3 regions of the Thiomonas sp. DCM-2 genome follow, and region 2 is predicted to be linked to each of the others. Evidence: predicted binding sites of a transcription regulator. Region 2 holds the regulator's gene; each other region holds the start of a gene.
The links. The regulator LexA, encoded in region 2, represses DNA repair genes until DNA is damaged. The targets are predictions, from matches to a motif close to ACTGTATNNNNATACAGT.

Region 1: AC1ZQA_RS03705 (Y-family DNA polymerase) is a predicted target of LexA. The motif match lies at 1,197-1,214, and genes of this name have one in related genera.
Region 3: recA (recombinase RecA) is a predicted target of LexA. The motif match lies at 3,369-3,386, and genes of this name have one in related genera.

What each region holds. Positions count from the first base shown of each region.
Region 1 is NZ_CM165962.1:753,921-758,426, forward strand. Features, by position in the region: gene AC1ZQA_RS03695 (methylated-DNA--[protein]-cysteine S-methyltransferase) at 1-226, shown strand, start outside; gene AC1ZQA_RS03700 (DMT family transporter) at 266-1,138, shown strand; gene AC1ZQA_RS03705 (Y-family DNA polymerase) at 1,246-2,493, shown strand; gene AC1ZQA_RS03710 (cation:proton antiporter domain-containing protein) at 2,628-4,433, opposite strand; gene AC1ZQA_RS03715 (efflux transporter outer membrane subunit) at 4,484-4,506, opposite strand, start outside.
Region 2 is NZ_CM165962.1:1,646,287-1,650,792, forward strand. Features, by position in the region: gene miaA (tRNA (adenosine(37)-N6)-dimethylallyltransferase MiaA) at 1-208, opposite strand, end outside; gene mutL (DNA mismatch repair endonuclease MutL) at 211-2,052, opposite strand; gene AC1ZQA_RS07940 (DedA family protein) at 2,294-2,938, shown strand; gene lexA (transcriptional repressor LexA) at 2,946-3,635, opposite strand; gene AC1ZQA_RS07950 (asparaginase) at 3,797-4,506, shown strand, end outside.
Region 3 is NZ_CM165962.1:2,581,502-2,586,007, reverse strand. Features, by position in the region: gene AC1ZQA_RS12520 (SGNH/GDSL hydrolase family protein) at 1-593, shown strand, start outside; gene AC1ZQA_RS12515 (OmpW/AlkL family protein) at 613-1,335, shown strand; gene ltrA (group II intron reverse transcriptase/maturase) at 1,883-3,280, shown strand; gene recA (recombinase RecA) at 3,433-4,497, shown strand.

The DNA.
Region 1 (4,506 bases), 890 kb from region 2:
GCAGACGATCAGCTATGCGACCCTGGCGCGGCGCCTCGGGCTGCCCAGCACCCATGCCCGCGCGGTGGGCGCGGCGGTGGGTCGCAATCCGCTGCTCATCGTCGTGCCCTGCCACCGCATCGTCGGCCACGACGGCGCGCTGACCGGTTACGCTGCCGGCCTGCCGCGCAAGCAGGCGCTGCTCGATCTCGAACGCGCCGCTCCCATCACCACGTCCCGCCGCTGAGCGCTTTGGCCCGCGTGGCTAAGCCGTCGTGTCCCGTCCATGCCTTTCCTCGAACTGTTTGTGCTCGCCGCCATCTGGGGCGCGTCTTTTCTGTTCCTGCGCATCGCCGTACCCGAATTCGGACCGGTGCCGCTCATCGCGCTGCGCGTGGGCATTGCCTCGCTGGTGCTGCTGCCGGTGCTGCGCACGGGCGCGGCGCGCGCCCAGTTCCGCAGCAAGTTGTGGCCGCTGCTGGTTGTGGGCGTGACCAACTCCGCGTTGCCGTTCACCTTGTTCGCGGCGGGCGCGCTGCATCTGGGCGCGGGCTTCGAGGCCATTCTCAATGCCACCACCCCGCTGTGGGCGGCCGTGCTGGGGGCGACGGTGTTCGGGGCGCCGATCGGTCGTGCGCAGATCGTGGGTCTGGGGGTCGGCCTGTTGGGAGTGGTCGTTCTGGTCAGCGATCAGCCTGGGTTGTCGCAGGGTGCGGCGCACTGGGCGGTTGCTGCGGTGCTGCTGGCGCCGATGTCCTATGGCTATGCCGTGCATTACACCCGCCGCCATCTGGTCGGGGTCGATCCGGCGCTCACCGCTTTCGGCAGTCAGCTCACGGCTGCGGCGCTGCTGGCTCTGCCCGCCGCGTTCACCTGGCCCGCGCATGCGGTGCGGGGCGAGGTCTGGGCCGCCGTGGTGGCGCTTGGCGTGCTGTGCACCGGGCTGGCCTATGTGCTGTATTTCCGCCTGGTGGCGCAGGTCGGCGCGGCCTACGCCGCTTCGGTCACCTTCCTGATTCCGGCCTTCGGCATGTTGTGGGGCGCGCTGTTTCTGCACGAGCCCGTGACCAACGCCATGCTGGCGGGCGGCGCAATCATCCTGGTGGGCACCGCGCTGGCGAGCGGCCAGTGGAAGCGGCTGGTGGGCCTGCGGATGTAGACACCCACTTGGCAGGGAGATGCCGATCCGCATTGCGCCTCGGGCACGGCTGTGAAATACTGAACATAAAAACAGTATTCGAGCGTGCCCCCTCGGCACGATGTGTCATGCCACTGCGTTGCCTGCTGGTCGATTTCAACTCTTACTTCGCCTCGGTGGAGCAGCAGCTTTGCCCCGAGCTGCGCGGGCGCCCGGTGGGCGTGGTGCCCATGCTGGCCGACACCACCTGCTGCATCGCTGCGAGCTACGAGGCCAAGGCCTTCGGCGTGAAGACCGGCACGCAGGTGGCGCAGGCGCGCAAGCTGTGTCCGGGCATCGTGTTCGTCGTGGCGCGGCATGCCGAGTATGTGCAGATCCACCATCGCGCGGTGGCCGTGGTGGACACCATCGCGCCGGTGGAACAGGTGCTGTCCATCGACGAAATGGCCTGCAGCCTGCCGATGGGCTGGACCAGCCGCGAGCGCGCAACCACCCTGGCGCTGCGGCTGAAGGCCGCGCTGCGCGAGGCGCTGGGCGAGTGCATGCGGGTGTCGGTGGGCATCGCGCCCAATGTGTTTCTGGCCAAGCAGGCGTCGAACCTGCAGAAGCCCGACGGCCTGGTGGTGCTCGATGCAGGCGATCTGCCCGGCCCGCTGCTGCGCATGCAGCTCACCGATCTCACCGGCATCAATGTGCGCATGCTCGCGCGGCTGCAGGCCCACGGCATCCACACCGTCGAGCAGCTCTGGCGTGCGCGGCGCGAGCAACTGCGCGTGGTGTGGGGCGGCATGGCGGGCGAGGCGTTTTTCGACCGGCTGCACGGGCTGGCAACCGGCGTGTCCGCCGCCACGCCGCGGCGCTCGCTCGGGCATTCGCATGTGCTGCCGCCCGAGATGCGCAGCGTCGAAGGGGCCCTGGCCGTGCTCGACCGCCTCACGCAAAAGGCGGCAATGCGCCTGCGCCGCGAGCAGTTGCTGGCTGGCGCGATGACCGTGATGCTCAAGCTCACCCGTTGGCACGGCGAGCGCCTGCGGCCCGAGCGCGGCGCGCGCTTTTCCCCCACTGCAGACACCCGCACGCTGCTGCACACCCTGCGCGACCTGTGGCCCGGCATGGTGCCGCCGGGCTGGGCGCCGATGAAAGTGGCCATGTTGCTGCACGACCTGCGCCAGCCCGGGCAGACCAGCGCCAGCCTTTTCGCGGGCGATGCGCCGGGCACCGATGCGCAGCAGACCGCGCTGTGGAGCGCGGTCGACGCCCTCAACGTGCGCTTCGGGCGCCACACCATCTACTGCGGCAGCGGCCACCAGGGCCGCGACGAGGCGCCGATGCGCATCGCGTTCAACCACATCCCCGATCTGGAGACGGAGGGGTGAAGGGGCCGATCGCCAAGGGCCGTCAGCGCCTGTCATCGCCTGCGATGGGTTCTGTCGGCGCGGCCGCCGGGCCTGCGCTGCGGTCTGGCTCCTCCCTCGAAGCGCGGATCGCCCCTCAACCGGACGACCAGCGGTCATGGCGCTGCGCCCTGCACGGTCTTGGATGCCTCGCCGCCCTCCGCTGCGGTGGCGCGTTGCAGTTGGGTGTCGCCCTGGAGGATGTCTTCCAGTTCGGCACGGGCGTCTTTCGACAGGGCGATGAGCGCGGCCTGGTCGTGGAACACCGCCTGCTGGCGGTCGAGGGTGCGCAGGTCGTGGGCGGTGAACAGTCTGGCCAGGCGCTCCACGTCCAGGTCGGGCTTGGCCACCTGCAGCGCCTGCTTGCCCATTTCCACGCTGGACAGCCAGGTTTCGCGCAGCACCTGCTTCACGCCCAGTTCGCGCAGGCGCATGAGGTGGGTGCGGTTGCGTGCCCGCGCCAGCAGCGGCACGTCGGGGAAATGGGTGCGCAGCAGTTCGGCGATCTTCAGGCTGTCTTCGACATCATCGACGGCGAGGACGAACAGTCGGGCGTCCTGCACATGGGCGGCGCGCAGCAGCGTCAGGCGGGTGGCGTCCCCGTAGTAGATCTTGTTGCCGAACTGGCGCACGAAATCCACCTGCTCGGCGCTGGCATCCAGCGCGGTGAAGGCCACGCCGGCCGCGTTGAGCATGCGCCCGACGACCTGCCCGACACGGCCATAGCCGGCGATGATGACCGGCTGGCCTGGCTCGTCGATGGGGCTGAACGGTGCCGCCTGTCGCTTGCGTGCCCACGGCTGGATCACCCGGTCGTTGAGCATGAGCAGAAACGGCGCCAGGGCCATGGAGACGGCCACCGCCACGGTCAGCAGCGCGGCGGTGGGGGCGTCGAGCAGGCCACCACTGCGCGCGCTGGCAAACAGCACGAAGGCGAACTCGCCGCCGCAGGCCAGCACGATGGCCAGCGGACGGCTGACCGCATCGTCGCCGCCGATGAGCCGCCGCCCCGCGTAGAGCGTGAGCGCCTTGAGCAGCAGAATGCCTGCTCCGAGGCCAAGCACCTGCAGCGGCTGGGCGCTCACCAGCGGCAGCGCAATGCCCATGCCCACCGCGATGAAAAACAGGCCGAGCAGCAGGCTCTCGAACGGCTCGATGGCGGCCTCCAGCTCATGGCGGAATTCCGAGTCGGCCAGCAGCACCCCCGCGAGAAACGCGCCCAGCGAGGCCGACAGCCCCACGCTGTTGAGCCCCACGCCGATGCCCACGGCGCCCAGCAGCGCGGCGGCGGCGAACAGTTCACGGTTGCCGCCGCCGAACCGCGCCACATAGCGGAACATGGTGGCCAGCACCGGCCGCCCGGCCACCGCCACAACAACCAGTGCTGCCAGCGCGGGCCAGCCCGGCGCCTGTCCGCCCGCACCGGTCAGCGCCAGCAGCGCCAGGATGGGAATGACGCTCACGTCCTGGAACAGGAGGATGGCGAAGGTCTCGCGGCCGAAGCGCGTGGTCAGCTCCCGGCGCTCGGCCAGCAGCGGCAGGATGTAGGCAGTGGACGACATTGCCAGCGCAACGCCCACCAGCGCCGCGCCCGTCCACCCCAGGCCCAGCGCCGCCGCCAGCGCCGCCACCGGCAGTGCCACCCCGGCCATCTGCAGCGTCCCCAGACCGAACACCTGCCGCCGCAGCGCCCACAGGCGGCTGGGCTGCAGCTCCAGTCCAATGAGGAACATCAACAGCGTCACGCCCAGCTCGGCGGTGTGCAGCACCGATTCCGGTCGGCTCACCACGGCCAGACCGTAAGGCCCCACGGCGATGCCCGCCACGAGATAGCCGAGCACCGAGCCCAGGCCAAGGCGTTTGAACAGGGGAACCAGCAGGACGCTGGCGGCCAGCAGGGTGAGCAGGGCGGTGGCAGACATGGTGCGATGGTAGGGACAGCAGGTCCTGGGCGCTGCCGTCCCGCCGCTGCCTATCGCGCCGTGCTCGATGCCG
Region 2 (4,506 bases):
GCGCGCACGCGGCGCGCTCCTCGGCACTCGGCTTGGCGGTGCCGATGTCCATGCCGCGATAGACCAGCGCGGAATCCATGCTGATGAGTTCGACCCTCTGGCCTCGCGTCTGCGCCTGCTGGGCGAGATGCAGCGCGGCGGCGGTCTTGCCGCTTGCTGTCGGCCCGACGATGCAGGCGACCGGCCGTTTGTCGTGCAGCGGGGTCATGGTCAGCGCCCGCGCAGGAACAGGGCGTCCAGATCGGCCAGGCCGATCTGCCGCCAGGTCGGGCGTCCGTGGTTGCACTGGTCGGCGCGTTCGGTGTGCTCCATGTCGCGCAGCAGCGCGTTCATCTCGGCCAGGGTGAGCTGACGGTTGGCACGGATGGCGCCGTGGCAGGCCATGCTGGAAAGCAGGGCATTGCGCCGCTCCTGCAGACGCGCGCTGGTGCCTTGTGCGATCAGATCGGCCAGCACGCCCCGCGCGAGCCGGATGGGATCGGCATGTGCGAGCAGCGCTGGGGTGGCGCGTACCACCAGGCTGCCGGGCCCGGCGCGGTCGAGTTCGATGCCCAGGCTGAGCAGGGCATCGGCATGGTCTTCGACGGCGCCGATTTCGGCATCGCTTGCGGCAAAGGCGGCGGGAATCAGCAGGGGCTGCACGGCAACGGGTGCGCCGCCCTGTTCCGCAGCCTTCAGGCGCTCGTAGACGATGCGTTCATGTGCGGCATGCATGTCCACGATCACCAGCCCCTGCCGGTTTTGCGCCAGGATGTAGATGCCGAGAAGCTGCGCCAGCGCGAAGCCGAGGGGGAAATCGGTGCGCTGATCTGGCTCGGACGCAGGCGGTCTGGACTCGCTGGCATAGGCGCCTGCGAGGGCACTGTCCTGCGCCTGCCATGTCGTGGCAGGGCCGAGCGGCGCATGGGCACGGGCGACCGCATCCCAGGGCGGCGGGCTGGGGCGGGCATAGCTTAAGGGCAGGGGAGTCGTTGTCGGCAGCGGGGATGGCGCCCGCAGTTCGGCGCGGGCCGCATGCGCTGCGTCTTGCTCAAGTTGCGTCGCGCCGCCGACCCTGGCAAGCGCCTGTTCGACGGCATGGCGCACCGCCTGATGCACGGCGGAGCCGTCGCGGAATCGCACTTCCGACTTGGCCGGATGCACATTCACGTCGACCAGTTCGGCCGGAAGATCGATCAACAGGGCGAACTGCGGCTGCAGCGCGCCATGCAGCACATCCGCGTAGGCCGCACGCACGCCATGCGCTACGGTGCGGTCGCGCACCCAACGCCTGTTGACCAGAATGTGCTGAACATCGGCACGGGCGCGGGCAGCGGTCGGCTTGCACACCAGACCGCGCAGCGTGAGCGGGCCGACCTGTGTGACCACGGGCAGCGCGTGGGCGCTGAAGGCATCCCCCAGCACGGCAGCGAGGCGATCAAGTCCCTGCGCGGAGTTGTCGCGCTCGAATTGCAGCTTGAGCTGGCCGTCATGCCAGAGCCGCAGGGCAATCTGCGGGTGAGCGATGGCGGTGCGTCTGAACACCTCGGCGCACCAGGCATATTCGGTGCTGGGCGACTTGAGAAATTTGCGCCGTGCCGGCAGATTGAAAAACAGTTGCCGCAAGGTGACGCGTGTACCGGGCTGCGCTGCGGCCGGCTGCACACCGCTGACCTGGCCGCCGCTGGCGCTGATGGCCGCACCCCGGGCATCCGCACGGCGACTGATGATCTCGACCTCGGCCACTGCCGCCATGGCCGCCAGGGCCTCGCCGCGAAACCCGAGATGTGCGGCGTGATGCAGTTCGTCGAGATCGGCGATCTTGCTGGTGGCGTGCCGCAGCAGAGCCAGCGGCAGCTCGTCAGGAGGAATGCCGCAGCCATCATCCTCCACCTGGATGCTGCCCAGGCCGCCTTGCTCCAGCCGCACGGTGATGGCGCTGGCTCCGGAGTCGATGGCGTTGTCGAGCAGTTCGCGCAGCGCAGAGGCCGGGCGCTCGATGACCTCGCCGGCGGCAATCTGGCTGATGAGCACGTCCGGCAATGGACGAATCGGACGTTGGGGTTGCGGCAAGGCAGGAGGAGCGCGCGGTCAGTCACCCGGCGCACGCAGACGAATGGACAACTGGGCTCAGTATACTTTTCAGGCTGTTTTCAGCGCGTCTCCCAGCGGCCAGAATCGGGCTTGCTCAGCCACTGCTCAGTTTCCGGCGGCAGCATGCAACTGGTGCAGTCCGCCTGGTCATCCTCCGGGTCGGTCTCTCTGCCTTTGCTGACTACCCTGGTCGCCCATTTCGCCCCCTCGCACTCGCCGCATGGACCTTCACTCGCTCATCGATCTCATCCTGCACTTCGACGTGCATCTGGCACAGTTCATCTCGTCGTACGGGCCCTGGGTGTATGGCCTGTTGTTCGGCATCGTGTTTATCGAAACCGGTCTGGTGATCATGCCGTTCCTGCCGGGCGACTCCATGCTGTTTGTCGTGGGGGCCTTTGCCGCCACGGGCGCGCTCAGCTTGCCTGGGGTCATGGCGGTGCTGTGGCTCGGAGCTGTGCTTGGGGATAGCCTCAATTACCAGATCGGCAAGGCGATCGGGCACAAGGTGTTTTCCTGGCAGGATTCGCGCTGGTTCAACCGCCGAGCCTTCGACAAGGCGCATGCGTTCTATGAAAAGTATGGCGGCATCACCATCGTTGCTGCGCGCTTCATGCCCTTCATTCGCACGTTTGCGCCGTTTGTCGCCGGGGTTGCGGAGATGTCGTATGCCAAGTTTCTCGCCTACAACATGCTGGGAGCAACCCTGTGGGTCGGGCTGCTGGTGATGGCGGGCTATCTGTTCGGCAATATTCCATGGATCAAACACAATCTGGGCATGATGACCGTCGGCATCATCGTGCTGTCCCTGCTGCCTGCAGTGTGGGGCTGGTGGAAGTCGCGGCAGCAGACGCCTGCGGTATGATCAGCGGTCAATTGAGCGCACCGCGCAGCAATCCCACAGCCAGTCCCTCGATGGCGAAGGGCTGATCGGCGGAGACTCGAATGGGTTCGAACTCCGGGTTGGCCGGCAGCAGTTCGATGTGGTCGGCCAGGGTACGCAGTCGCTTGACAGTGACTTCGTCACCGATGCGCGCCACCACGATCTGGCCGTTCTGCGCTGTGCTGCTGCTCTTGACCGCCAGCAGATCGCCATCGAGGATGCCCACGTCGCGCATGCTCATGCCACGTACCTTGAGCAGATAGTCCGGGCGGACCGAGAACGCCGCCGGATCGACCGTGAGCGTCTGCTCGATGTGCTCCTGCGCCAGGATGGGATGGCCGGCTGCCACCCGACCGACGAGCGGCAAACAGAGTTGCTCTGCGCCCGGCAAGGCGAGTTGCAATCCCGACATCCCCTGAGCGCGCGCTGGCTGACCCGCACGATCGTGGCCCGCACGCTCGCGGTGCGGTTCCGTGATGCGGATGCCGCGCGACGCGCCGGGAGTGAGCTCGATCACGCCTTTGCGTGCCAGGGCCTGCAAATGATCTTCTGCAGCATTGGCGGACCGAAACCCGAGACGTGCCGCAATCTCGGCGCGCGTGGGTGGATAACCCAGTTCACGCACAGACGCGTTGATCAGGTCGAGGATTTCCTGCTGGCGGGGGGTCAGTTTTGAAATGAGTCGGCGCATGAGATGGGGCTCCCGGCAAATGCACAATGAAACCAACGCGCACAAACGACGCAAGCCCTGCAGGCTGCTGACACACTGAGCGATTGATCAGCTTGGTTATTTGCACAGCACTGTAATTCATAACAGCCACAATGCAAAGGAATTTCGAGATGCACAACCCATCAGGACCTGGCACACGCCCCCGGATCGTGGTGCTTGGCACCGGCGGCACGATTGCAGGAACGGCAACCGGCGACCCCACCCTGCCGGGCTACACAGCCGGGGTGTTGCGCGTGGACGCCTTGCTGGAGGGCATCCCGTCCCTGTCCCGGCTGGCGCAGATTCATGCCGAGCAGGTCGCCAATCTGGACAGCAAGGATATGGAGGTCGCGGTCTGGACGCGCCTGGCCGAGCGGGTGGCGCACTGGCTGGCCCAGCCGGAGATCGCGGCCTGCGTGATCACCCACGGGACCGACACCCTGGAGGAGACCGCCTACTTTCTGCAGCTCGTGCAGCGCAGTCACAAGCCGGTCGTGCTGACTGCCGCCATGCGCCCGGCCACCGCATTGGACGCCGACGGCCCGCAGAATCTGCTCGACGCGGTTCGGGTTGCGGTGCAGCCGCAGGCACTCGGACTCGGTGTGGTGTGTGTGCTGCATGGCCGGGTTCACGCCGCGCGCGATGTCACCAAGGTCAGCACGCACCGGATGGATGCGTTCACATCAGGAGAGCGCGGTCCGTTGGGCGAGGTCGATGGCGATAGCCTGCGGCTTTGGCGTCGGCCTGACACCGAGCCGGGAGCACCCTTTGCCATTCCGCCCGCCGATGCCTGGCCGCGGGTCGAGATCGTGCTCAGTCACGCCAGTGCGGACGGTGCCCT
Region 3 (4,506 bases), 940 kb from region 2:
CGTCTGCGCAGCATGATGCGACTTCGCAGGCGGTCGCCGTTGCACAGGCGACCGTGGCGAAGGCAGCAGACGACCTGTCGGCACAAATCAACCTGATCACCAGCAAGGGTGCGAAGTATGTGATGGTCTACACCTTGCCGGATTCTTCGCAGACACCGTTCGGTCGTGGCCTGCCGTACACCGGAGCAACGCCCCCGCAGGCTCCGCCCGCAGGCTATGTGTGCGACAACACGTCGACCTCGACGCCTTGCTATCTGCTGTCGAATCTGGTGCAGGTGTTCAACCAGCGTCTGCTCAACGATTTGCAAGGCCAGCCGGTCAAGGTGCTCGATGGCTACAGCTTGCTCAATCAGGAAATCGCCAACCCGGCGCAGTTCGGCCTCACCAACGTCACCACCCCGTGGTGCAACCCGGCGACGACCAGTTCGCTGCTTTGCAATGTGAACACGCCCTATGCCGCAGCCGGTGCGACCACGGCCAACCTCGGCACCTGGCTGTTTGCCGATACGGTCCATCCAACCCCCGCGGGTTATCAGATCATTGCCAGTACCACCCTGCAGTCCATGAAGGGTTTTGGCTGGATTTCGCAATAAGATTCCCAGGAGATACGTGATGACTATGACGCACCTGCACCGCACCGTGCTTGCCAGCGCGCTCGCCCTGGGCAACCTGGCCCTGCTTCCGGCAGCGCATGCCGACGACTTTCCAAAAAATATCGTCTATATCGGCGCTGCCTACCTCAACAACCATTCCAGCATGCCCAACCTGAGCGGCTACAACACCCCGCCCAACCTCAACCTTGCGGTGGGCAATGCCACCACCCTGGGCTTGGGCTATGTGCGCAATCTGCCCGGGCCGTGGAGTTTCGAACTGGCGCTGGGCTACCCGCCGCGGGTGCGCACCTATGCCGAGGGCAGTGGCTGGCAAAGTGTCGCCCGCGCCGGGGTCACCGACGTCGATGTGTATTCGCCCACCGCGTTCATCAACTACCACATCCGCGGCAAGGAAGCGACCTGGGATCCCTTCGTCGGTCTGGGGCTGAACTACACTTGGTTCCGCAATAACACGGCTCTGCAGCCTCTCAAGGGAGCTCTCCGAACTCCGGAAGTCGACATCCACCTGTCGAGCGACTGGGCGTTAGCGGCGCATGTGGGCATGATCTATCGCTTCAACTCGCGCTGGTCGCTGGTCGGCACCATCGCCTACGCCGATGTGCGCAGCGACCTCACCTCCACCTCGTACACGCCTGACCGGTCGATCATCACCAGCCAGGCCAAGACCACGATCAAGTTCAATCCAGTGATCTATACCCTGGCAGTCGGCTATAGTTTTTAAGCAGGACTGCTGCCAGAACGAGGGAGCCACGGCTCCCTCTTTTTCTTGGTGCGCCCGGCAGGGCGCACTCACTTGGAGGTGAAAGTCCTCTACTCGCCCGGCAAGGGGAAGAGTTAGCCGAACGGCAAGGGTGTTCTGGGCGACTGGAAATCTGGAGGAAGCCGAAGGCAAAGCGCTGGCCTGACTACAGGGGCGCGGATACGAGGCGGCACGGCGGGGTGAGCAGGCCAATATCTGTAAAGCCCGAAACTTGCACGGAACGCCGTGACGTAGATCCGACAGGCATAAGCGTGACAAGCCGAAGGCGAAGGACGCCCGAAGGGCGGTCCCGCGCAGCGGGATGCCGTCACGAGCGAAGCGAGGCGGCACAAGGTGGGTGCGTCATACCCGGGGAGATCTGCACAGGTGCCGAGGGCGACCTTTGTGCTACCGCCATCGTGAGGTGGCGGGAGGCCTGTGCAGAAGTCAGCAGAGGCCATAGTAGGCGCAAGCCGAAGGGCCGAACATGGAAGACCGCGAATAGGCGGCGGGAACACATGGGCAGTCAATGAAGGCAGAAGACTCACAGCAAGTGAATGCCGGCGAAGCACAACCGGGGCGGAACTCCGAGGGGGCCTTGCACGGTGCCGAGGCTGACGTGACGACCCGCAGGCGGACGAAAGCGGAGTGGGCGCGGGCAAGCGGGCTGATGGAAGCCGTGGTCGAACGCGGCAACCTGATGCTCGCCTATGATCGGGTGCTCAAGAACAAAGGGGCGGCCGGTGTCGATGGCATCGGCGGCAATGAGTTCAAAGCACACCTCAAGCAACACTGGCCGACGATCAAGGCCAAGCTTCTGGCGGGGGAATACGTGCCCTCACCAGTGCGCCGGGTGGACATCCCCAAGCCGCAAGGCGGGGTCAGGACACTCGGCATACCGACGCTGACGGATCGGCTGATCCAGCAAGCGTTGCATCAAGTCCTCTCGCCGATCTTCGAGGCGGACTTCCCGGCGCACAGCGACGGCTTCCGAGCGGGGAAGAACGCCCATCAGGCGGTCAAGGCAGCGCAGCAATACGTGGCCGCAGGCCGCCGGGTCGTGGTCGACATCGACCTGGAGAAATTCTTCGACCGGGTCCATCACGACCTGCTGATGCAGAAACTCTCGACGAAGATCAGTGATGGTCGGGTACTGCGCCTCATCCGCCGGTATCTCGAAGCGGGCATGATGGCACAGGGGATCGTCTCCCCGCGGACGGAAGGCACGCCGCAAGGCGGGCCCTTGAGTCCGCTGCTATCCAACATCCTGCTGACGGAACTGGACCAGGAACTGGAACGCCGGGGCCATGCCTTCTGCCGCTATGCAGACGACTGCAACATCTACGTCAAAAGCAAGGCGGCGGGGGAGCGGGTCATGGCGAGCATCACCCGGTTTCTGGCGGACACGCTCAAGCTCAAGGTCCATGTGGCCAAGAGCGCGGTGGCCGAACCGTGGAAGAGGCAGTTTCTGGGCTACAGCCTGACGTGGCACAAAGCCCCGAAGCTGCGGATCGCGCCGACCAGCCTGAGCCGGCTGGACGACAAAATCCGCGCAGTACTCAAAGGCGCGCGGGGGCGCAACCTGACGACGGTCATCCACGAACTCAACCCGATCCTGCGCGGCTGGGCGGCGTATTTCAAGCTGACCGAAACCAAGCGGGCGCTGGAAGAGCGGGATGGCTGGATCAGGCGCAAGCTGCGCTGCATCCTGTGGCGGCAGTGGAAACGCCCCTACACACGCGCCAGGAACTTGATGAAGGCGGGGCTAACGGAAGAGCGGGCATTTCGCTCGGCGTTCAACCAACGTGGGCCGTGGTGGAACGGTGGCGCAAGCCACATGAACCAGGCGTTCCCGAAGGCTTTCTTTGATCGATTGGGTCTGGTGTCGCTGCTCGACACGACGCGACGACTCCAGTGTGTTCAATGAACCGCCGGATGCGGAACCGCACGTCCGGTGGTGTGAGAGGGCGACGGGGGTGACCCCGTCCCCTACTCGATCCGAATCAAAAACGCGGTCTGTCTTTATATACAGCTGTGCTACATTGCACAGCAGTGTCATTCAGACTTGAGGACCATGCCATGGAACAGGGGAAAACCGCAGTGAATCCAGAAAAAGCCAAGGCGCTCGCCGCCGCGCTGTCGCAGATCGAAAAGCAGTTCGGCAAGGGCACCATCATGCGCATGGACGACGCCGAGGCGCAGCGCGACATCCAGGTGGTCTCCACAGGTTCGCTCGGTCTGGATATTGCGCTGGGCGTTGGCGGTCTGCCACGCGGCCGGGTGGTCGAGATCTACGGTCCGGAATCGTCGGGCAAGACCACACTCACCCTGCAGGTCATCGCGGAAATGCAGAAGCTCGGCGGCACCTGCGCCTTCATCGACGCCGAACACGCGCTGGACGTGCAGTATGCCGCCAAGCTGGGCGTCAACCTGCCCGATCTGCTGATTTCGCAGCCCGATACCGGCGAGCAGGCGCTGGAAATCGTCGATGCGCTGGTGCGCTCGGGCTCGGTGGACATGATCGTGGTCGACTCGGTTGCCGCGCTCACGCCCAAGGCCGAGATCGAGGGCGAGATGGGCGACTCGCTGCCGGGCTTGCAGGCGCGGTTGATGAGCCAGGCGCTGCGCAAGCTCACCGCCAACATCAAGCGCACCAACTGTCTGGTCATTTTCATCAACCAGATCCGCATGAAGATTGGCGTGATGTTCGGCAACCCCGAAACCACGACCGGCGGCAATGCGCTCAAGTTCTATTCCTCGGTGCGGCTGGATATCCGCCGCGTCGGCTCGATCAAAAAGGGCGAGGAGGTCATCGGTTCGGAAACCCGCGTCAAGGTCGTGAAGAACAAGGTGGCGCCGCCGTTCAAGCAGGCGGAATTCGACATCCTGTATGGCGAAGGGGTTTCGCGTGAAGGCGAGATCGTCGACCTGGGCGTGCTGGCCAAACTGGTCGAAAAATCGGGTTCCTGGTATGCCTACAACGGCGAGAAAATCGGCCAGGGCAAGGACAACGCCCGCGAGTTCCTCAAGGCCAATCCCGATATCGCCCGCGAAATCGAAAACAAGATCCGCGCCAACCTCGGTGTGCCCGAGGCCAATGAGGCCATGGCCGCCGTGCACGCCGCGGAAGACGAGCAGGAGTAAGGACCTTTT